One region of the Streptomyces sp. NPDC027663 genome, then DNA from elsewhere that is predicted to be linked to it. Evidence: predicted binding sites of a transcription regulator. Region 1 holds the regulator's gene; the other holds the start of a gene.
What was found. Region 1 encodes HrcA, which represses chaperone genes, less so after heat shock. Its sites were predicted from a motif close to TTNGCACTCNGNNNNNCNGAGTGCNAA; they were not measured.
Positions count from the first base shown of each region.

Region 1 (10,490 bases):
TCATGTGCGCCGGCGGTGCCACGACCACGATCTACCCGCAGACCAACGCGGACGAGTCGGCGTTCATCCTCTCCGACTCCGAGAGCCGGGTGCTGATCGCCGAGGACGCGGCCCAGCTCGCCAAGGCGCAGGAGAAGCGCGCCGAGCTGCCCGGCCTGAGCCACATCGTGGTCGTCGACCCGGCCGGCGTGGTGACCTCCGACGACGTGCTCACCCTCGCCGAGCTGGAGCGGCGCGGCGCCGCCTATCTGGAGCAGCACCCGCAGCTGATCAAGGAGCGGGTCGGCGCGATCACCAAGGAGCAGCTCGCCACCCTCATCTACACCTCCGGCACCACCGGCCGCCCCAAGGGCGTGCGCCTGCCGCACGACAACTGGGCGTACATGGCGAAGGCGATCGCCGCGACCGGGCTGATCAGCGGCGAGGACGTGCAGTACCTGTGGCTGCCGCTCGCGCACGTCTTCGGCAAGGTGCTCACGTCCGGGCAGATCGAGGTCGGGCACGTCACCGCCGTCGACGGCCGCGTCGACAAGATCATCGAGAACCTTCCGGTGGTGCAGCCGACCTACATGGCGGCCGTGCCGCGCATCTTCGAGAAGGTCTACAACGGCGTGGCGGCCAAGGCCCGCGAGGGCGGCGCGGCCAAGTACAAGATCTTCCAGTGGGCCGCCGAGGTCGCCCGCGAGTACGCCAAGGCCAGCCAGGACAACTTCCGCCGCACCGGCACCGCCTCCGTGCCGTTCGGCCTGGCCACCAAGCACAAGGTCGCCGACACGCTCGTGTACGGCAAGCTCCGCGAGGCCTTCGGCGGCCGGCTGCGCGCCTGTGTCTCCGGGGCCTCCGCGCTCTCCCCGGAGATCGGCTACTTCTTCGCCGGCGCCGGCATCCACATCCTGGAGGGCTACGGCCTCACCGAGACCTCCGCAGCCTCCTTCGTGAACCCGGGGGAGGCCTACCGCACCGGCACGGTCGGCAAGCCGCTGCCCGGCACCGAGGTCCGCATCGCCGACGACGGCGAGATCCTGCTGCGCGGCCCCGGCGTCATGGAGGGCTACCACCAGCAGCCGGAGAAGACCGCCGAGGTGCTGGAGTCCGACGGCTGGTTCCACACCGGCGACATCGGCGAGCTGTCACCCGACGGCTACCTGCGCATCACCGACCGCAAGAAGGACCTCATCAAGACCTCCGGCGGCAAGTACGTCGCACCGGCCGAGGTCGAGGGACAGTTCAAGGCGGTGTGCCCGTACGTCTCCAACATCCTCGTGCACGGCGCCGACCGGAACTACTGCACCGCCCTCATCGCCCTGGACGAGCTCGCGATCCAGGACTGGGCGAAGGAGAACGGCCTGGAGGGCCGGCCGTACGCGGAGATCGTCGCCGCCCCGCAGACGGTGGAGATGGTCGACGGCTACGTGCGGCAGCTGAACGCCGGGCTCCAGCGCTGGCAGACCATCAAGAAGTTCCGGCTGCTGCCCCGGGACCTCGACGTGGAGCACGGCGAGATCACGCCGAGCCTGAAGCTGAAGCGACCCGTGGTGGAGCGGGAGTACCGGCACCTCATCGACGAGATGTACGCCGGAGCCAAGGAGGCCTAGCGCCTTTTCGAGCGGGCCGCGCCGACACCAGTGGGGCGGCCGGGGACCGCCGGCGGCTGTGAGCCGTCTGTGGCCCGCCGCGCCCGGTCGGCGGAGCCGCATATCGACAGAGCCCCGCGCCCCTTGGGGAGATTGCGCCCGGCCCCGCTCGAAACGTTCCGACTTCTGTTCACTTCGGTGACTCCTCGCTTCTGGTCGCCTCCTGTCTGTCACCCTGAGCCGCATGGAATGGGCGGCCATACCGACGCAGCGGGAGGGTGAGCCCCGGGGCCGGCAGACCCGGGGGCGGGCCACGCTGCCCGGCAGTCCCCTCGCGCCGGGCTCGGCGCGCGGGCTGCTGCGGGCTGCGCTGGCCGAGGCGCCCGGGGTGTCGGCCCGGCTCGCCGACGACGCCATGGCCGTGGTCAGCGAACTGGTCACCAACGCCGTCGTGCACGCCGGTACGGACGTGGAGGTCGACTGGCGCCTGGAGGAGACCGGCGCGTTCGTCGTGGAGGTGTGCGACCGGCATCCCTCGCGTGCCCCGCGGGACGCGACGAGCGGCGAGGGGACGTACGACACCGCCGAGTACGGGCGCGGCCTGCGCCTGGTCGCCACGCTCGCCGAGGCCTGGGGCGTCACCTACCGCACGGGTGCCAAGACCGTGTGGGCCAGGCTGCCCCCGGGCGGCAGCGAGACCCTGGACGCACCGGCCGCCGACCCCGCCCTGGAGGTCGCCGAGAACCTCGCCCCGCAGCCGCACCGCGCCGAGGGCGACCGGGACTGGCTCGGCCGGGGCGCGCTGTCCTTCCTCGCCGAGGCCTCCGACCTGCTCGCCGGACAGCTGGACGAGAACCTGGTCGCCGCGCTCACCGGCCAGCTCATCGTGCCCCGGCTCGCCGACTGGTGCGCGGTGTGGCTGGAGGACGAGGCGTCCGTGCGCGGCGGCGCCGGCGGCGGGCCGGCGCGCGTGTGGCACGCCAGCGAGGCCCGCATCGAGGATCTGCGGTGCGCCCTGGAGAAGGAACCGCCCTGTCCGCCGGACGGGCTGCGTTCCGGCCCCGAGCCGTACACCTGGCCCGGCCATGCGCTCGGCCCGCAGGGCGCCCACGGGACGGCGCTGTCGTACCGCCTGATCGCCGGCGGCCGGCCGCTCGGCACGCTGGTCATCGGCCGGTGCGGGCCGGCCGGCTTCCCCGACGAGGTCACCGGGCTGGTCGAGGACCTCGGCCGGCGGGTCGCCCTGGCCATCGGCGCGGCCCGCCAGTACGCCCGCCAGGCCACCATCAGCGCCGTCCTGCAGCGCGGTCTGCTGCCCGGAGCGGTCGCCGAGATCCCCGGGATGTGCAGCGCGCTCGTCTACGAACCCTGCGACAAGGGCGGCCCCAGCGGCGACTTCTACGACCTGTTCCCGGCCGGCGACGGCCGCTGGTGCTTCGCCGTCGGCGACGTCCAGGGCAAGGGCCCGGAGGCGGCCGTGGTGATCGGCCTCGCCCGGCCCTGGCTGCGCCTCCTCGCCCGCGAGGGCTACGGCGTCGCGGACGTCCTGGACCGCCTCAACCAGCTCCTCCTGGACGACGCCACCGAGGCGGCCGACGCCGCCGCGCGGGCCCTGGTGGCCGCCGGCGGCCGGGCGCTGGCCTCCGCGGACGGCACCCAGACCCGCTTCCTGTCCCTCCTGTACGGCGAGCTGACGCCCCACGACGGCGGGGTGCGCTGCACGCTGGCCTCCGCCGGCCACCCGCTGCCGCTGCTCCTCAGCCCCGACGGCACCGTGCGCACGGCCGCGCGCCCGCAGACCCTGCTCGGCGTGGTCGAGGACGAGACCTACACCAGCGAGACCGTCGACCTGCTCCCCGGCGACAGCCTGCTGTGCGTCACCGACGGGGTCACGGAGCGGCGCTCCGGATCCCGCCAGTTCGACGACGGGGACGGGCTGGCCCGCGCCCTGTCCGGCTGCGCCGGGCTCGGCGCCGAGCTGATCGCTGAAAGGATCCGCCGCCTGGTCCACGAGTTCGGCGGCGGGCTGCCCGACGACGACCTGGCCCTGCTGGTGCTCCAGGCGGAGTGACCTCCGCGGTACGGGACAATGGGGGCATGCCTTCCGCACTCCCCGACGGCGAGCCCGTCCCCGCCGACGGTGCGCTGCCCGCGCACGCGCTCGCCGGGGCCGCAGGCCGCCCGCTCGGCTTCTACCTGCACGTCCCGTACTGCGCGACCCGCTGCGGCTACTGCGACTTCAACACGTACACCGCGACCGAGCTGCGCGGCACGGGCGGGGTGCTCGCCTCCCGGGACAACTACGCGGACACGCTGGCGGACGAGATCCGGCTGGCACGGAAGGTGCTGGGCGACGACCCGCGCGAGGTCCGCACGGTCTTCGTCGGCGGCGGTACGCCGACGCTGCTGGCCGCCGAGGACCTGGTGCGGATGCTGGGCGTGATCCGCGACGAGTTCGGGCTCGCGCGGGACGCCGAGGTCACCACAGAGGCGAACCCGGAGTCCGTCGGCCCGGCGTATCTCGCCACTCTCCGCGAGGGCGGCTTCAACCGGATCTCCTTCGGCATGCAGAGCGCGAAGCAGCACGTGCTGAAGGTCCTCGACCGCACCCACACCCCCGGCCGCCCCGAAGCGTGCGTCGCGGAGGCGAAGGCGGCGGGGTTCGAGCACGTCAACCTGGATCTGATCTACGGCACGCCCGGGGAGTCGGACGACGACTGGCGGGCCTCCCTCCAGGCCGCCCTGAGCGCCGGCCCCGACCACGTCAGCGCCTATGCGCTCATCGTGGAGGAGGGCACCCAGCTCGCCCGCCGGATCCGCCGGGGCGAGATCCCGATGACCGACGACGACGTGCACGCCGACCGGTACCTGATCGCCGAGGAACTGCTGACCGAGGCGGGCTTCGACTGGTACGAGGTCTCCAACTGGGCCACCTCCGCGGCGGGCCGCTGCCTGCACAACGAGCTGTACTGGCGGGGCGCCGACTGGTGGGGCGCCGGACCGGGCGCGCACTCGCACGTCGGCGGGGTGCGCTGGTGGAACGTCAAGCACCCGGGCGCCTACGCGGCCGCCCTCGCCTCCGGCCGCTCCCCGGGCGCCGGCCGCGAGCTGCTGTCGGACGAGGACCGGCGAGTGGAGCGGATCCTGCTGGAGCTGCGGCTGCGGGAGGGGGTGCCGCTGGCCCTGCTGAAGGAGGAGGGCCTCGCGGCTTCCCGGCGGGCGCTGGCGGACGGGCTGCTCCAGCAGGGCCCGTACGAGGAGGGACGGGCCGTGCTGACACTGCGCGGGCGGCTGCTGGCGGACGCGGTGGTACGGGACCTGGTGGACTGAACCGGCCACCGGGGGCAACGGCCTCGTGGCCCGGCGTGCCGGCCACCGGGGTCAGCGCCTGCTGGCCCGACGTGCCGGCGATCGAGGGCAGCGCCTGGTGGACTGAACCGGCCACAAGGGCAGCGCCTGGGTGCTGAACCGCCACGAGGGCAGCGCCTGCTGGCATGACGTGCCGGCCGCGGGGGCGGCGGACGCCACGTGGGTCAGGCCGCGCCGCCGCCCGTGACGAAATCGATCAGTTCCTCCACCCGCCCGAGCAGCTCGGGCTCCAGGTCCTTGTAGGACCCCACCCGCTGCAGGATCGCCTGCCAGACCGCCCCGGTGTTCTCCGCCGGCCACCCCAGGGCCCGGCAGACGCCCGTCTTCCAGTCCTGGCCCTTCGGGACGGCCGGCCAGCCCGGGATGCCGAGCGAGGCCGGCTTCACCGCCTGCCAGACGTCGATGTACGGATGGCCGACCACCAGCGCGTGCTCGCTCGTCACCGACTGTGCGATGCGCCACTCCTTCGTGCCCGGAACCAGATGGTCCACGAGCACGCCCAGACGGGCGTCCGGCCCGGGGGCGAACTCGGTCACGATCGCCGGCAGGTCGTCCACGCCCTCCAGGTACTCCACGACCACGCCCTCGATGCGCAGGTCGTCGCCCCACACCTTCTCGACCAGCTCGGCGTCGTGCCGGCCCTCGACGTAGATACGGCCGGCGCGGGCCACGCGCGCGCGTGCGCCGGGGACGGCGACCGAACCGGAGGCCGTGCGGGCGGGCCGCGCCGGGCCGCCGGACGAGGGCCGGACCAGCGTCACGACCCGTCCCTCCAGCAGGAAGCCGCGCGGTTCCAGCGGGAACACCCGGTGCTTGCCGAAGCGGTCCTCCAGGGTGACCGTGCCCGCCTCGCAGCGGATCACCGCCCCGCAGAACCCGGTGCCGGGCTCCTCCACGACCAGGCCCGGCTCGGCCGGTACCTCCGGCACGGACTGCGGCTTCTTCCAGGGCGGGGTCAGGTCGGCGGAGTACACACGAGGGCGCGGGCCCGAAGGGCCCTCGTGGGAAGGGCGGCGGCGGGAGGCGGGTGGGCGCATTCGGATGACGATAGGAGAAGCCGCACGCCACCGCTCACGACACGCCGTGCAGGAGCCGCCCCGGCGGCTCAGCTCACACCGAACCGCGCTGCCAGGGCGTCCCGTTGGCGACGGACGAACCCCGCGTCCACCACCGCACCGTGACCGGGTACGTAGAGCGCGTCCTCGCCGCCGAGCGCCAGCAGCCGGTCGAGCGCGTCCGGCCAGCGGGACGGGACCGCGTCCGGGCCCGCCTGGGGCTCGCCGGACTCCTCCACCAGGTCGCCGCAGAAGACCACCTCCGGATCCCCCGGCACGAGGACCGCCAAGTCGTACGCGGTGTGACCGGGGCCCACGTTGGCCAGCAGCGCCTGCCGGCCGTCGCCGAGGTCGAGGGTCCACTCGCCGGAGACCAGGTGGCCGGGCGGGACCAGCGTCTCCACCGCCTCCTCCACGGCCGCGGGCGGCAGGCCGTTCCTGAGCGCGTCCAGACGCAGCTCCGCCCGCTCGTACGCCAGCACCGCGTCCAGGCCCACGGCCGCGTACACCTGCGCGCCGGCGAAGGCGGGCGCACCGAAGACGTGGTCGAAGTGGGGGTGGGTCAGCGCGAGATGGGTCACACGGCCGCCGGCCAGTTCCTGGGCCTGCGCCCGCAGCCGCGCCCCCTCGGCCAGGCTCGACCCGGCGTCCACCACCAGCGCCGTACCCGCGCCGACGACCAGCCCTGCGGTGCAGTCCCAGCCGGGCAGCCGGCACCGCCCCACCCCGGCCGCCAGCCGTTCCCAGCCCAGCTCTTCCCAAGTCACGGTCATACCGGCGACGCTAGCGGTACGACCCGGTACGGGGGCCGGACCTTGCCCAGGGTGTACCCGACAGCCGTACACTGGGCCGGGGAACGCTGGCACTCCCAAGGGAAGAGTGCCAGGTGGGCGACCCGAAAGGGACCGAGGGGACGGACGGACGTGCTGGAGGTGCGCGCGAATGCTGAGTGAACGCAGGCTTCAGGTACTGCGCGCCATCGTCCAGGACTACGTGGGCACCGAGGAGCCGGTCGGTTCCAAGGCGCTCACCGAGCGGCACAACCTCGGCGTCTCCCCGGCCACCGTCCGCAACGACATGGCGGCCCTGGAGGACGAGGGGTTCATCGCCCAGCCGCACACCAGTGCCGGGCGCATCCCCACCGACAAGGGCTACCGGCTGTTCGTCGACAAGCTCGCGGGCGTGAAGCCGATGACCGCGCCCGAGCGGCGGGCGATCCAGAACTTCCTGGAGGGCGCCGTCGACCTCGACGACGTCGTCGCGCGGACCGTGCGGCTGCTCGCGCAGCTCACCCGGCAGGTCGCCGTCGTGCAGTACCCGTCCCTGACCCGGTCCACCGTCCGGCATGTGGAGCTTCTCTCACTCGCCCCCGCGCGCGTGATGCTCGTGCTGATCACGGACACCGGCCGGGTCGAGCAGCGGATGGTCGACTGCCCGGCGCCGTTCGGCGAGTCCTCGCTGGCGGATCTGCGGGCGCGGCTCAACAGCCGGGTCGCGGGCCGCCGGTTCACGGACGTGCCGAAGCTGGTCGAGGACCTGCCGGAGGCCTTCGAGCCCGAGGACCGCGGTACGGTCTCCACCGTGCTCTCCACTCTCCTGGAGACACTCGTCGAGGAGAACGAGGAGCGGCTGATGATCGGCGGCACCGCCAATCTCACCCGCTTCGGGCATGACTTTCCCCTCACGATCCGGCCCGTCCTGGAGGCACTGGAGGAGCAGGTCGTGCTCCTCAAGCTCCTGGGCGAGGCGAAGGATCCGGGCGTGACCGTGCGCATCGGCCACGAGAACGCCCACGAAGGACTCAACTCCACCTCCGTGGTGTCGGTGGGCTACGGTTCGGGCGGCGAGGCGGTTGCCAAGCTCGGCGTGGTCGGACCGACCCGCATGGACTACCCGGGAACGATGGGAGCGGTACGCGCAGTGGCACGGTACGTCGGACAGATCCTGGCGGAGTCGTAAGTGGCCACGGACTATTACGCCGTTCTCGGCGTGCGCCGCGACGCGTCGCAGGATGAGATCAAGAAGGCGTTCCGTCGGCTCGCGCGCGAGCTGCACCCGGACGTCAACCCGGACCCGAAGACCCAGGAGCGGTTCAAGGAGATCAACGCCGCTTACGAGGTGCTGTCGGACCCGCAGAAGAAGCAGGTCTACGACCTCGGCGGCGACCCGCTCTCCCAGTCCGGCGGCGCCGGCGCGGGCGGCTTCGGTGCCGGTGGCTTCGGCAACTTCTCCGACATCATGGACGCGTTCTTCGGTACGGCGTCGCAGCGCGGGCCGCGCTCGCGCACCCGGCGCGGCCAGGACGCGATGATCCGGATCGAGGTGGAGCTGGACGAGGCGGCCTTCGGCACGACCAAGGACATTCAGGTCGACACCGCGGTCGTCTGCAACACCTGCAACGGCGAGGGCGCTGCCCCGGGCACGTCCGCCCAGACATGTGACATGTGCCGCGGCCGCGGTGAGGTGTCCCAGGTCACCCGGTCCTTCCTGGGCCAGGTCATGACCTCCCGGCCCTGCCCCCAGTGCCAGGGCTTCGGCACGGTGGTCCCGACCCCGTGCCCGGAGTGCGCCGGCGACGGCCGCGTCCGCTCGCGGCGCACGCTCACCGTGAAGATCCCGGCCGGTGTCGACAACGGCACACGGATCCAGCTCGCCGGCGAGGGCGAGGTCGGCCCGGGCGGCGGTCCGGCCGGTGACCTGTACGTCGAGATCCACGAGCTGCCGCACCCGACGTTCCAGCGGCGCGGTGACGACCTGCACTGCACGGTGACGATCCCGATGACGGCGGCGGCCCTCGGCACCAAGGTGCCGCTGGAGACCCTGGACGGCCTGGAGGAGGTCGACATCCGGCCCGGCACCCAGTCCGGCCAGTCGATCCCGCTGCACGGCCGGGGCGTCACGCATCTGCGCGGCGGCGGCCGGGGCGACCTGATCGTGCACGTCGAGGTCACCACCCCGACCAAGCTCGACCCCGAGCAGGAACGCCTCCTGCGCGAGCTGGCCAAGCTGCGCGGCGAGGAGCGCCCGCAGGGGCAGTTCCAGCCGGGGCAGCAGGGGTTGTTCTCGCGGCTGAAGGACGCGTTCAACGGACGCTGAGGTCACCCTGTCCGGTCGGCCGAGAAGTGGCATGTGCCATGGGGAAGACCCGATTCGGACTTGTTCGGAGGACGTGACACCATGCGGTCATGTCCTCCGCGCTGACCGATCTCTTTCCCCACCCGATCGTGCAGGCCCCCATGGCGGGCGGCGTCTCCGTGCCGCAGCTCGCCGCCGCCGTCTCCGAGGCCGGCGCTCTCGGGTTCCTCGCCGCCGGATACAAGACCGCCGACGGCATGTACCAGGAGATCAAGCAGCTGCGGGGGCTCACGAGCCGTCCCTTCGGCGTGAACGTGTTCATACCGCAGTCCGACCATCCCGGTGCGGGCGCCGACTCCACCGGAGCGGTTGCAGCCGCGCCCCCGGATGCCGGTGCCGTGGAGGTCTACGCCCACCAGCTGGCCGGGGAAGCCGCCTGGTACGAGACCGAGCTGGGCGACCCGGACAGCGGACGGGACGACGGTTACGAGGCCAAGCTCGCCGTCCTCCTCGACAACCCGGTGCCGGTGGTCTCGTTCCACTTCGGTGTGCCGGGCCGCGAGGTGTTCGAGAGATTCCGCCGGGCCGGCACGTTCACCCTGGTCACCGCGACCACCGCCGAGGAGGCCCGCGCGGTCGAGCGGGCCGGGGCGGACGCGGTGATCGCCCAGGGCGTGGAGGCCGGCGGGCACCAGGGCACCCACCGGGACCTGCCGGAGAACGACGGCTCGGGCATCGGACTGCTGTCGCTGGTCGCGCAGATCCGCGAGGCGGTGCGCATCCCGGTCGTGGCCGCCGGCGGCATCATGCGCGGCAGCCAGATCGCCGCCGTCCTCGCCGCCGGTGCGAGCGCGGCCCAGCTGGGCACCGCGTTCCTCGCCACCCACGAGTCCGGCGCCCACGCCCTGCACAAGCAGGCGCTGACCAACCCCCTGTTCGCGCGCACCGAGCTGACCCGCGCCTTCTCCGGCCGCCCGGCGCGCGGCCTGGCCAACCGCTTCCTGCGCGAGCACGGGCCGTACGCCCCCGCCGCCTATCCCGACATCCACCACCTGACCGCACCGCTGCGCAAGGCCGCCGCCAAGGCCGGGGACGCACAGGGCATGGCGCTGTGGGCGGGCCAGGGGCACCGGCTGGCCCGGGAACTGCCGGCCGGGCAGCTGGTGGAGACGCTGGCGGCCGAACTCGCCGCCGCCCGGACAGCGTTGTCGGCCGGGGGTGACGTCCGATGACGGCCCCCGTCTTCGTCGTCGGGCACTTCGACCCGGACGGCCACCGGTACGTCCTGGACGGCCCCGAGGGACGCCACGCGGTCTCCGTGAAGCGGCTGCAGCCCGGCGAGGAGGTCGTACTCACCGATGGCGCCGGGCGCTACGCGGTGTGCGAGGTGATCGGCAGCGAGGGCAAGGACCGGCTG
Region 1 covers NZ_JBVHSK010000001.1:599,067-609,556, forward strand. Annotated here, with positions in the region: gene ACZ4SF_RS02630 (AMP-dependent synthetase/ligase) at 1-1,595, shown strand, start outside; gene ACZ4SF_RS02635 (SpoIIE family protein phosphatase) at 1,819-3,645, shown strand; gene hemW (radical SAM family heme chaperone HemW) at 3,672-4,904, shown strand; gene ACZ4SF_RS02645 (DUF3097 domain-containing protein) at 5,108-5,980, opposite strand; gene ACZ4SF_RS02650 (MBL fold metallo-hydrolase) at 6,049-6,771, opposite strand; gene hrcA (heat-inducible transcriptional repressor HrcA) at 6,941-7,957, shown strand; gene dnaJ (molecular chaperone DnaJ) at 7,958-9,094, shown strand; gene ACZ4SF_RS02665 (nitronate monooxygenase) at 9,184-10,305, shown strand; gene ACZ4SF_RS02670 (16S rRNA (uracil(1498)-N(3))-methyltransferase) at 10,302-10,490, shown strand, end outside.

Region 2 (10,490 bases), on a different contig from region 1:
GCCCTGAGCTTCTTGACGTTGAAGGGAAGCCGGTCGGTGATCTCGTAGGCCGTGGCGTACGGCGTGGGCCGCAGCTCGTCGGCGGTGACGTACGCGATGGTCGGGTCCAGGAGCCCGCCGCCGACCTCCTCGGCCACCTCCGCGACCAGGTGCGCGCGGATCACGGCTCCGTCCGGCTCGTACAAGTACCGTCCCACCGGTCGCACCGCGGGGTCGGGCAGCCCGCGGCCGGGCAGCGTGCGCGGGCCGGGCAGCAGCGTGGCCCGCACGGCACCCGGCGTCCCGGTCCCGAACCACAGCACCGCCTCCTTCACATCACCGCCGTCGGAGATCCACTCGGCCTCGGCCTCGGCCGGGACCGTCTCGTGCGGGATGCCCGGGGCGATCTTCAGGGCGGCGTGGGGTGCCCCGAGAGCCGTTGCGACCGCCCAGGACAGCGGCGGCGAGTAGGCCTCCGGATCGAAGATGCGCCCGCTCGTCGTCCGACCGCCACCCCTCACCGACGCGCTTCGCGCGGACCCCCCTGACCGTCCGCCCCGGCGCGCCGGGTCCACGAACACGGCGTCATAGCCGGTGACGTCGACGTCCATGACGTCCGCCTCCCGCACCTCGATCAGACCGGCCAGCCCCAGAGCCTCGGCGTTCGCCCGCGCCGTCGCCGCCGTCAGCGGGTCCCGGTCCACGGCCAGCACCCGGATCCCGGCCCGCGCGAGCGCGATCGCGTCCCCGCCGATCCCGCAGCACAGGTCGGCGACGGAGGCAACGCCCAGCTCGCGGAACCGCCGTGCCCGGTACGCGGCCACGCCGGCCCGCGTGGACTGCTCGACCCCGTTCGGCGTGAAGAACATCCGTCCCGCGTCCTCGTCCCCGAACTTCGCCGCCGCCCGCTGCCGCAGCCGGGCCTGGCCGAGTGCGGCCGACACCAGCTCGGCCGGGTGGTCGCGGCGCAGCCGGGTGGCGACGGCGAGTTCGTCGGCCGGGGCCGTGCCGCGCACCTCGTCGAGGAGGGCACGGCCTTCGGGGGTGAGGAGCAGGGCGAGGTCGTTCACCGGGCCATTGTGGGCCAGTCGGTGGATGGTGCGCCTCCGGCGGCGGTGTCGGCCCGGGATGCGGGCCGGGGCCTGGGAGGATCCGGCACCATGCGAGCAGTAGTACAAAATGACAAAAAGCGGGCGCGGATCGCGAAGGCGGTCGCGGGCTCCGCAGCCCTCGCGCTGGCCGCTTCCACCCTGCTCTCCGGCTGCTCCGGCGGCACCGGCCCGGCCGCCGGCCAGGGCGGCCCCGACCGCCCCCTGGACCCGCAGGCCCGCCGGGCCGCCGAACACGCCCGGCTGGTCGCCGCCGCCCGGCGCTGGGGCCTGGACGGCGTCCCGCTCACACCTCCGGCCCCGCCGGCGAAGAAGCCGGTGATCACCCCCCGGGACGGCTTCGAGGTCGACGGCCAGGAGGAGGAAGACCTCCCGCCGGTCTTCACCACCGTCCCCACCAGGAAGAAGGTCGTCTTCCTCACCATCGACGACGGCGCCGAGAAGGACCCGGCGTTCCTGCGCATGATGAACGAGCTGAAGATCCCGTACTCGGCCTTCCTCAGCAACTACCTGGTCAAGGACGACTACGACTACTTCCGCAGGATGCAGGCGCAGGGCGTCACCCTGAACAACCACACCATGACCCATCCCTACCTGCCCGGCCTGTCCTACGAGGAGCAGAAGGACGAGATCTGCGGCATGCAGGCCGTCATGAAGGAGCAGTTCGGCAAGGCGCCCACCGTCTTCCGGCCGCCGTACGGCAACTACAACGGCGACACCCTGCGCGCCGCCAAGGCCTGCGGGATCACATACGCGCCGATCTGGGACGAGGAGGTCTTCGTCGACCACTGGGAGTACCGCGACTGGGACCGCAAACTGCACCCCGGGGACATCGTCCTCACCCACTTCCGCGGCCGGGACGACTGGGACGGCACGATGGTGGACGACATGCGGCGCTTCCTGGACAAGGTCACGCGCGAGGGCTACGCCGTGGCCCGCCTGGAGGACTACCTGTGAGGCGCGTGCGGGGCACGGCCGTGGTACTCGCCTCGGCCCTGCTCCTCACGGGCTGCGCCCAGTCCGTCGACCCCATCGAACGCCTCGGCAAGAAGGCCGCCGAAGGGGTACGCCCACAGCACCCTGCCCGCGACCGCAGCTACCGCCACTGGGGCCTGACCGAACCGCTCGCCCGCTCCCCGCTGCACCCCGCCCGGCCGCTCGCCGTGCATCCGGGAGCCCACGGCCTGCCCCCGGTGGTCGACCGCGTCCCCACCCGCGACCGGGTCGTCTTCCTCACCTACGACGACGGCGCCGAACGCGACCCCCGCTTCGTCGACATGGTCCGCGAACTCCGCCTGCCCGTCACCCTGTTCCTCGCCGACAGCGTCGCCGGCCCCGGCCACGGCCACTTCGCCCGCCTGCGCGCCCTCGGCGCCGGCATCCAGAACCACACCGTCGGCCACCGGGCGCCGGCCGGACTGCCGTACACCGGGCAGCGCGCCGGGATCTGCGGCCAGCAGGACCGCCTCCGGGGCCGCCTCGGCGCCCGCCCCCGCCTCTTCCGCCCGCCGTACGGCTCGTACGACCGCACCACCCTGCGCGCGGCGGCCGACTGCGGCATCACGGCGGTCGTCCTCTGGCGCGCGGCCCTCACCCCCGACGGCCTCACCTACCGCCACGGCCCCCACCACCTCCGCCCCGGCGACATCGTCCTGGTGGGCCCCGACGAGTCGCCGGGCCTGCCGCTGCGGGAGCGCACGGTACGGGTGCTGAGAACCACGCAGGAGCAGGGCCTGACGGTGGGACGGCTCGAGGACTACCTGTAGGGCGCCTCTTTCAGGGCCCGAACCGGGCCGGTACGGGCGACGCGCCGCACGGCATTGGCACTCCGCTTGACCGAGTGCTAATCGCGGTCATAGTCTCGGCACTGGCACTCCCCCCTGGAGAGTGCCAGACAAACGCGACGGGCAGGTCCGGCACCCGCGACGACGGATCGACCTGGTCGCCACCTCAGACAGTTAACCCCGTGAGATCTCCGAAGGGGGAGGTCGGATCGTGACGACCACCAGCTCCAAGGTTGCCATCAAGCCGCTCGAGGACCGCATTGTGGTCCAGCCGCTCGACGCCGAGCAGACCACCGCTTCTGGCCTGGTCATCCCGGACACCGCGAAGGAGAAGCCCCAGGAGGGCGCCGTCCTCGCCGTGGGCCCGGGCCGCTTCGAGAACGGCGAGCGTCTGCCGCTCGACGTCAAGGTCGGCGACGTCGTGCTGTACAGCAAGTACGGCGGCACCGAGGTGAAGTACAACGGCGAGGAGTTCCTCGTCCTCTCGGCTCGCGACGTCCTCGCGATCATCGAGAAGTAGTCACCTCCAGCAACCCAGTTGCTTCCAGCTGCGCCCCTGGCCCCCGCGATCACCTGAGAAGCCGGGCGCCCGGGGCGCAGTTCTTTTTCACCCACAGATTTCGAGAGGGCTCCCGCTGTCATGGCGAAGATCCTGAAGTTCGACGAGGACGCCCGTCGCGCCCTCGAGCGCGGCGTCAACAAGCTGGCCGACACGGTGAAGGTGACGATCGGCCCCCGGGGCCGCAACGTCGTCATCGACAAGAAGTTCGGCGCCCCCACCATCACCAACGACGGTGTCACGATCGCCCGCGAGGTCGAGATCGAGGACCCGTACGAGAACCTCGGCGCCCAGCTGGTGAAGGAGGTGGCGACCAAGACCAACGACATCGCTGGTGACGGCACCACCACCGCCACGGTCCTGGCTCAGGCGCTCGTCCGCGAGGGTCTGAAGAACGTCGCCGCCGGCGCCTCCCCGGCCGCCCTGAAGAAGGGCATCGACGCCGCGGTCAAGGCCGTCTCCGACGAGCTGCTGGCCTCGGCCCGCCCGATCGACGAGAAGTCCGACATCGCCGCCGTCGCCGCGCTGTCCGCCCAGGACCAGCAGGTCGGCGAGCTGATCGCCGAGGCGATGGACAAGGTCGGCAAGGACGGTGTCATCACCGTCGAGGAGTCCAACACCTTCGGTCTGGAGCTGGACTTCACCGAGGGCATGGCCTTCGACAAGGGCTACCTGTCGCCGTACTTCGTGACGGACCAGGAGCGCATGGAGGCCGTCCTCGAGGACCCGTACATCCTCATCAACCAGGGCAAGATCTCCGCCATCACGGACCTGCTGCCGCTGCTGGAGAAGGTCATCCAGGCCGGCGCCTCCAAGCCGCTGCTGATCATCGCCGAGGACGTCGACGGCGAGGCCCTGTCGACCCTGGTCGTCAACAAGATCCGCGGCACCTTCAACGCCGTCGCGGTGAAGGCCCCGGGCTTCGGCGACCGCCGCAAGGCGATGCTGCAGGACATGGCCGTCCTCACCGGCGCCACCGTCATCTCCGAGGAGGTCGGCCTCAAGCTCGACCAGGTCGGCATCGACGTGCTCGGCTCCGCCCGCCGCATCACCGTCACCAAGGACGACACCACGATCGTCGACGGCGCCGGCAAGTCCGAGGACGTCCACGGCCGCATCGCGCAGATCAAGGCCGAGATCGAGAACACCGACTCCGACTGGGACCGCGAGAAGCTCCAGGAGCGCCTCGCGAAGCTGGCCGGCGGCGTGTGCGTGATCAAGGTCGGCGCCGCCACCGAGGTGGAGCTGAAGGAGAAGAAGCACCGTCTGGAGGACGCCATCTCCGCGACCCGCGCCGCGGTCGAGGAGGGCATCGTCTCCGGTGGTGGCTCCGCCCTGGTCCACGCCTCCAAGATCCTCGAGGGCAACCTCGACAAGGCCGGCGACGAGGCCACCGGTGTCTCCGTGGTCCGCAACGCCGCGGTCGAGCCGCTGCGCTGGATCGGCGAGAACGCCGGCCAGGAGGGCTACGTCATCGTGTCCAAGGTCAAGGACCTGGACAAGGGGCAGGGCTACAACGCCGCCACCGGCGAGTACGGCGACCTGATCAAGGCCGGCGTCATCGACCCGGTCAAGGTCACCCGCTCCGCCCTGGAGAACGCCGCCTCCATCGCCTCCCTGCTGCTCACGACCGAGACCCTGGTCGTCGAGAAGAAGGAAGAGGAGCCGGAGGCCGCGGGCCACGGCCACGGCCACGGCCACGCCCACTGAGGCGACCGCCTTCGAGTGAAGGCCCGGCACCCTTCGGGGGCCGGGCCTTCGCCCTGTCTACTGCTCCAGCTCGTCCAGGGCGCCCAGCTGCTGCATAAGACCCAGCTGGTCGTGCTGCCACCACAGCTCGGCGATCTTGCCGCTGCCGGCGAAACGGAACAGCGTCATCCCGGTCATCGTGACCCGCCTGCCCGTGGACCCGATCCCCAGGAAGTCGCCTTTGTGCGTGGCGTTCCAGCTCCACCGCGCGCAGGCCCGCTCGCCCTGGCAGAGCACGTCCTCGATCGTGAACGTGAAGTCGAAGGCGCGGCGCCACATCCGGAACTCGGCGCGCGCGTTGTCCAGCCCGATGGTGTCCTGCGGGTTCACCGGATCACGGCTGTGGATGTCCTCGTCGAGCAGATCGTTCAGCGGCGGCAGTTCGCCCGGGGTCGCGAGCGCGGCGAAGAACCTGCGCACGGTTTCTTCGGCCAGCCGCTCGTCCCGTACGACGTCCAGATCGGTGAACGTCGGCATCTCGTCGCACAGCGCGACCATGTCCCGGAAGATCCGGTCGGTCTCCGGGAGATTCGAGTTCCGCACCGCCTCCTCGTAGGACGGGAACTCCACCAGCTCGACGATGTGCGAAGCGTCCGAGCGGTCCTTGCCGACCACCGCGTGCGTCGCCGTCCGCTTCCCCTTGGTCTGCCGCACCCAGTCGTCGATGAGCCGGTTCATCTCGTCCAGCCGGCTGGTCCTGCACTCGATGAGCTGTACGAAGGTCATGACACCGCCTCCGGCGCCCCCCTTGGCCCGGTTACCGTCCCGCCCATTTTCCCACCGGGACGGCAGCGGCACCCGCCGCGCTACCGAGGCCCGTACTTGCGGCCCGTCCGGGTGCTGATCCCGCCCAGCAGCCCGCGCGGCGTCACCTTCACCAGGCCCATCAGCGCCTTGTAGCGGGGATCCGGGATGGACAGCGACTTGCCGCGCGCGAGGTCGGCCAGGGCCGCCGCGACCAGCTTGTCGGCGTCGAGCCACATCCAGCCGGGGATGTTGTCCGTGCCCATCCCGGCCCGCTGGTGGAACTCGGTGCGCACGAAGCCCGGGCACAGCGCCATCAGCCGCACCCCGCTGCCCGCCAGGTCCCTGGCCGCACCCTGGGTGAACTGCACGACCCACGCCTTGGACGCGCCGTACGTGCCGCGCGGGACGAAGGCGGCCACCGAGGCGACGTTCACCACGCCGCCCCGGCCGCGCTCGCGCATCGCCTCGGCCGCCGCCGAGGTCAGCCGGAGCACCGCCTCGCAGTGCACCTTGAGCATCTTCAGTTCGTCCGCCATCGCTACGTCCAGATAGCGGCCCTTGTTGCCGAAGCCGGCGTTGTTGACGAGCAGGTCGACCGGATTCCTGCGGTCGCCGAGCCGGTCTGCCACCGCCTCGATGCCCTTGTCCCCGGAGAGGTCGGCGGTCAGCACCTCCACCTCGATGCCGTGCCGGTCGTGGAGTTCCGTGGCCTGCTCGCGCAGCCTCTTGGTGTCCCGTGCCACCAGCACGAGGTCGTGCCCGTCAGCCGCCAGCCGCCGCGCGAACGCGGCGCCGATTCCCGCGGTCGATCCCGTAATCAGAGCCGTTGTCATGGCCCAAGGGTAGTGACCCGGACCGCCGGCCTCCGCTGCCCGTGGCGACCTGACCGGCCATCAGTCTGACAAGCACTCAGCCCCCGTGTTCGGCGGCGTACTTGTGTGCCGCCGCCAGCGTCCGGGCGTGCAGCGCGTCGCCCGCCACGAGCAGCCGGGGCAGCAGTTCCCGTTCGGTGGTGGTCGCGCGGAACTCCATGGCCGCCGTCACGCCGTGGTCCGGCCGGTGCACGATCTCGACCGGGTCGCCCGCCCGTATCCCGCCCGGCTCGATCACCCGGAGGTAGGCACCGGTTGCGCCCTTCTGTGTGAACCTCTTGACCCAGCCGCGCTCGCCCAGATGGCCCTGGAAAGTACGGCACGGAATGCGCCCCGAGGTCACCTCCAGGACCACCTCCGAACCGATCCGCCAGCGCTCGCCGATCAGTGCGCCCGACACGTCCAGCCCGTTCGTCGTGAGGTTCTCTCCGAAGCAACCGTTGGCCAACGATCGGCCCAGCTCGCGCTCCCAGACGTCGAGGTCCTCGCGCGCGTAGGCGTACACCGCCTGGTCGTCACCGCCGTGATGGCGCAGATCGCACACCGCGTCACCGGCCAGCCCGCTGCCGGCGGTCCCCGCGGGCCCGGGGGCCGCCACCCGCACCGTCCCGTCGGCAGGCCGCTTGTCGATACCCGTCACGCCCTGCGGCTGGTCCGTGTACGGCACCGGCAGCGAACGACCCAGATTGACCGAGAGAAGCTTCATGGCCGGCACGGTACGGGACCGCCCTCAAAGCGTCGAGCCAATATTCTGCACCATACCCAAGCTGCCCTTATGCTCAGAGGGTGATCGAGGCCCGTCATCTCCGCGTCCTGCGCGCCGTCGCCACCACCGGATCCTTCTCGGCGGCGGGGCGCCAGCTGGGCTGCACCCAGCCCGCCGTCAGCCAGCAGATGAAGGCTCTGGAGGCCTCGGTAGGCACCCCGCTGCTGGTCCGCACCGGGCGCGAGATGCGCCTCACCCAGGCCGGCGAGGCCCTCGTCCGGCACGCCTCCGGCATCCTCGCCGGGCTCACCGCGGCCGAGGAGGAGGTCGCCGCCATCGCCGGACTGCGTGCGGGCCGGGTCCGGCTGGTCTCCTTCCCCAGCGGCAGCTCCACCCTCGTCCCCACCGCCCTCGCCGCCCTGCGCGCCGCCCACCCCGGCACCCGCGTCTCCCTGGTGGAGGCCGAACCCCCGAGGTCGGTCGAACTGCTGCGCGAAGGCGACTGCGACCTGGCCCTGGCCTTCCGCTACGAGGGGGCCGCGGTCGCCGAGGACTGGGACGATCTCGTGGTGCGCCCGCTGCTGACGGACCGTCTGGTCGCCCTGGTGCCCGAGCGGCACCGGCTCGCGCGCGCGGAGACCGTCGCCATCGGAGAACTGGCCCAGGAGCCCTGGATCGCGGGCTGCCCGCGCTGCCGCGGTCAGCTGGTCGAGGTCTGCGAGGGGGCCGGCTTCGCCCCCCGGATCGACTTCGCCACGGACGACTATCCGGCGGTGGTCGGCCTGGTCGGGGCGGGCCTCGGCGTCGCGGTCCTGCCCCAGCTGGCGGTGGAGTCGGTACGGCCGAGGGGCGCGCGGACGGTACGGCTGGAACCGGCGGTACGGCGGGAGATCGTCGCCCTCACCCTGCCCGACCTGGCACAGGTGCCGGCAGTGGCGGCGACGCTGGAGCAACTGGCCCGGGCGGCCGGGCGCGGCTAGCGGGGTACGGCAGAGTCATGGGCACGCGGGCGCGTGCCCAAGAGGGAAATACATGTGCACACCCGGTCGTCCGTGGGTGCAGAAACGTTCCTTCATTGGTTGGAGGCGGTGTCCCCGCTGGTGGTCGAGGTCGCCACCAGGCGGTTGCGCGCCCGCCCCATCAACTCCTCACGCTCGTCCTCGGTCAGGCCACCCCAGACGCCGTACGGTTCGCGCACCGCCAGCGCGTGTGCCGCGCACTCCGCACGGACCGGGCACCTCATGCAGACCTCCTTGGCCGAGTTCTCGCGAGCGCTCCGAGCCGCCCCGCGCTCGCCCTCCGGGTGGAAGAAGAGCGAGCTGTCCACGCCGCGGCAGGCAGCCAGCAGCTGCCAGTCCCACAGGTCCGCGTTCGGTCCGGGAAGGCGGGAGAAATCTGCCATTACGTGACCCCTTGTAGCCGTTCTGGGCGGATACGGTGCCAACGACCGTACATCTCCGGTCTAAGGAGATGAAAATATGACTCATTGCGAATCTAGCCCCGGACACTACAAAACGGGAAGAAAATGGGCTGAATGGGGCATAGGTTGTGATGAAAAGTTGAGGGTCCGTTGGGCATGTCTGCACCGTGTCGGCCCCCTCACGTAGAGTGCCGAAGACGGCAGGCAGCCCCGTAACTCTTTCGAGTGACCGTCGTTGAGAGTGCGGAGGCGGTTGAAAACACAAGCGCTCGGGCAGGCGTCCGAGACGGTCGACCGCACAGGTGACGATTCCGTACCAGCCTGGAGGCTCAAGGTGACGCGCATCAGCTGCGGAGGGCGGTCATGACATCCGTCCTCGTCTGCGACGACTCCCCGCTTGCCCGAGAAGCGCTCCGCCGCGCGGTCGCGACCGTGCCCGGTGTCGAGCGCGTGACGACGGCGGCCAACGGCGAGGAAGTCCTCCGCCGCTGGGGCGCCGACCGCTCCGACCTCATTCTGATGGACGTGCGCATGCCCGGTCTGGGCGGCGTCGAGACCGTGCGCCGGCTGCTGTCGGCCGACCCGGGCGCGCGCATCATCATGCTCACCGTCGCCGAGGACCTCGACGGTGTGGCCCTCGCGGTGGCCGCGGGCGCGCGGGGATACCTGCACAAGGACGCGTCCCGCGCGGAACTGCGGGCCACCGTCACGCAGGCCCTCGCCGACCCGACCTGGCGCCTGGCCCCGCGCCGTCTGCGCTCGGCCGAGATGGGTGCCGCACCGACCCTCACGGCGCGCGAGATCCAGGTTCTGGAGGGCATGAGCCACGGCCGCTCCAACGCCGAGATCGGCCGCGAGCTGTTCCTCTCCGAGGACACCGTGAAGACCCACGCCCGGCGCCTGTTCAAGAAACTCGGGGCCTCGGACCGGGCCCACGCGGTGGCCCTCGGCTTCCGCTGGGGACTGGTCCGCTAACGGCCGCGGGCCCTGCCGGGCCGAACGGCACGGGGCCATCCGGCTCCGCTCCACCCCCCGGCCCCTTTGCGGCAGACCGGCCGGCTCGATGGCACGGAGGTTGCCCGGGGGCGGTCGGGGCCTGTGGGGCGCCGGTGACGGTGCCGGTGACGGTGTGGGCGCTGCGTGCTCGTCTCGGCACCGGGATGTCCGCGGTGGGCTCGCGCACCGAGGTGTCCTGGCGGCCGCTCGCCGGGAAGCGGGCGCGCGCCGGCCGGCCGGCACGACTCGGGTCCACCCCCGGCCATGGCTGTTCCGGCGGGCCGGCGGTCGTCCCGAGTGGCGTCCTGGTGGTCCGCGTCGGCCCGCGGCCGCCCCGGGCGGTGTCCTCGTGGCCGTCGTCGGCCGGCGGTCGTGCCGAGTGGCGTCTTCGCCGTCCGCGTCGGCCCGCGGCCGCTCCGGGCGGTGTCCTCGTGGCCGTCGTCGGCCCGCGGCCGTTCGGAGCGGTGTCCTTGTGACCGTCGGCGGCCGGCGACCGCTTTTCCGAGCGCGCCACACTGTTGGACGCACCGCAGGCCGCGGTCCCGGGTGTGTGACCCATGTCGTAGGCG
Region 2 covers NZ_JBVHSK010000002.1:703,572-714,061, reverse strand. Annotated here, with positions in the region: gene ACZ4SF_RS08045 (THUMP-like domain-containing protein) at 1-1,049, opposite strand, end outside; gene ACZ4SF_RS08040 (polysaccharide deacetylase family protein) at 1,140-2,045, shown strand; gene ACZ4SF_RS08035 (polysaccharide deacetylase family protein) at 2,042-2,854, shown strand; gene groES (co-chaperone GroES) at 3,084-3,392, shown strand; gene groL (chaperonin GroEL) at 3,513-5,141, shown strand; gene ACZ4SF_RS08020 (ester cyclase) at 5,199-5,906, opposite strand; gene ACZ4SF_RS08015 (SDR family NAD(P)-dependent oxidoreductase) at 5,987-6,760, opposite strand; gene ACZ4SF_RS08010 (MOSC domain-containing protein) at 6,837-7,505, opposite strand; gene ACZ4SF_RS08005 (LysR family transcriptional regulator) at 7,586-8,485, shown strand; gene ACZ4SF_RS08000 (WhiB family transcriptional regulator) at 8,578-8,907, opposite strand; gene ACZ4SF_RS07995 (response regulator transcription factor) at 9,289-9,900, shown strand.
Region 2: the regulator HrcA is predicted to act here: its motif matches at 2,909-2,935, upstream of groES (co-chaperone GroES).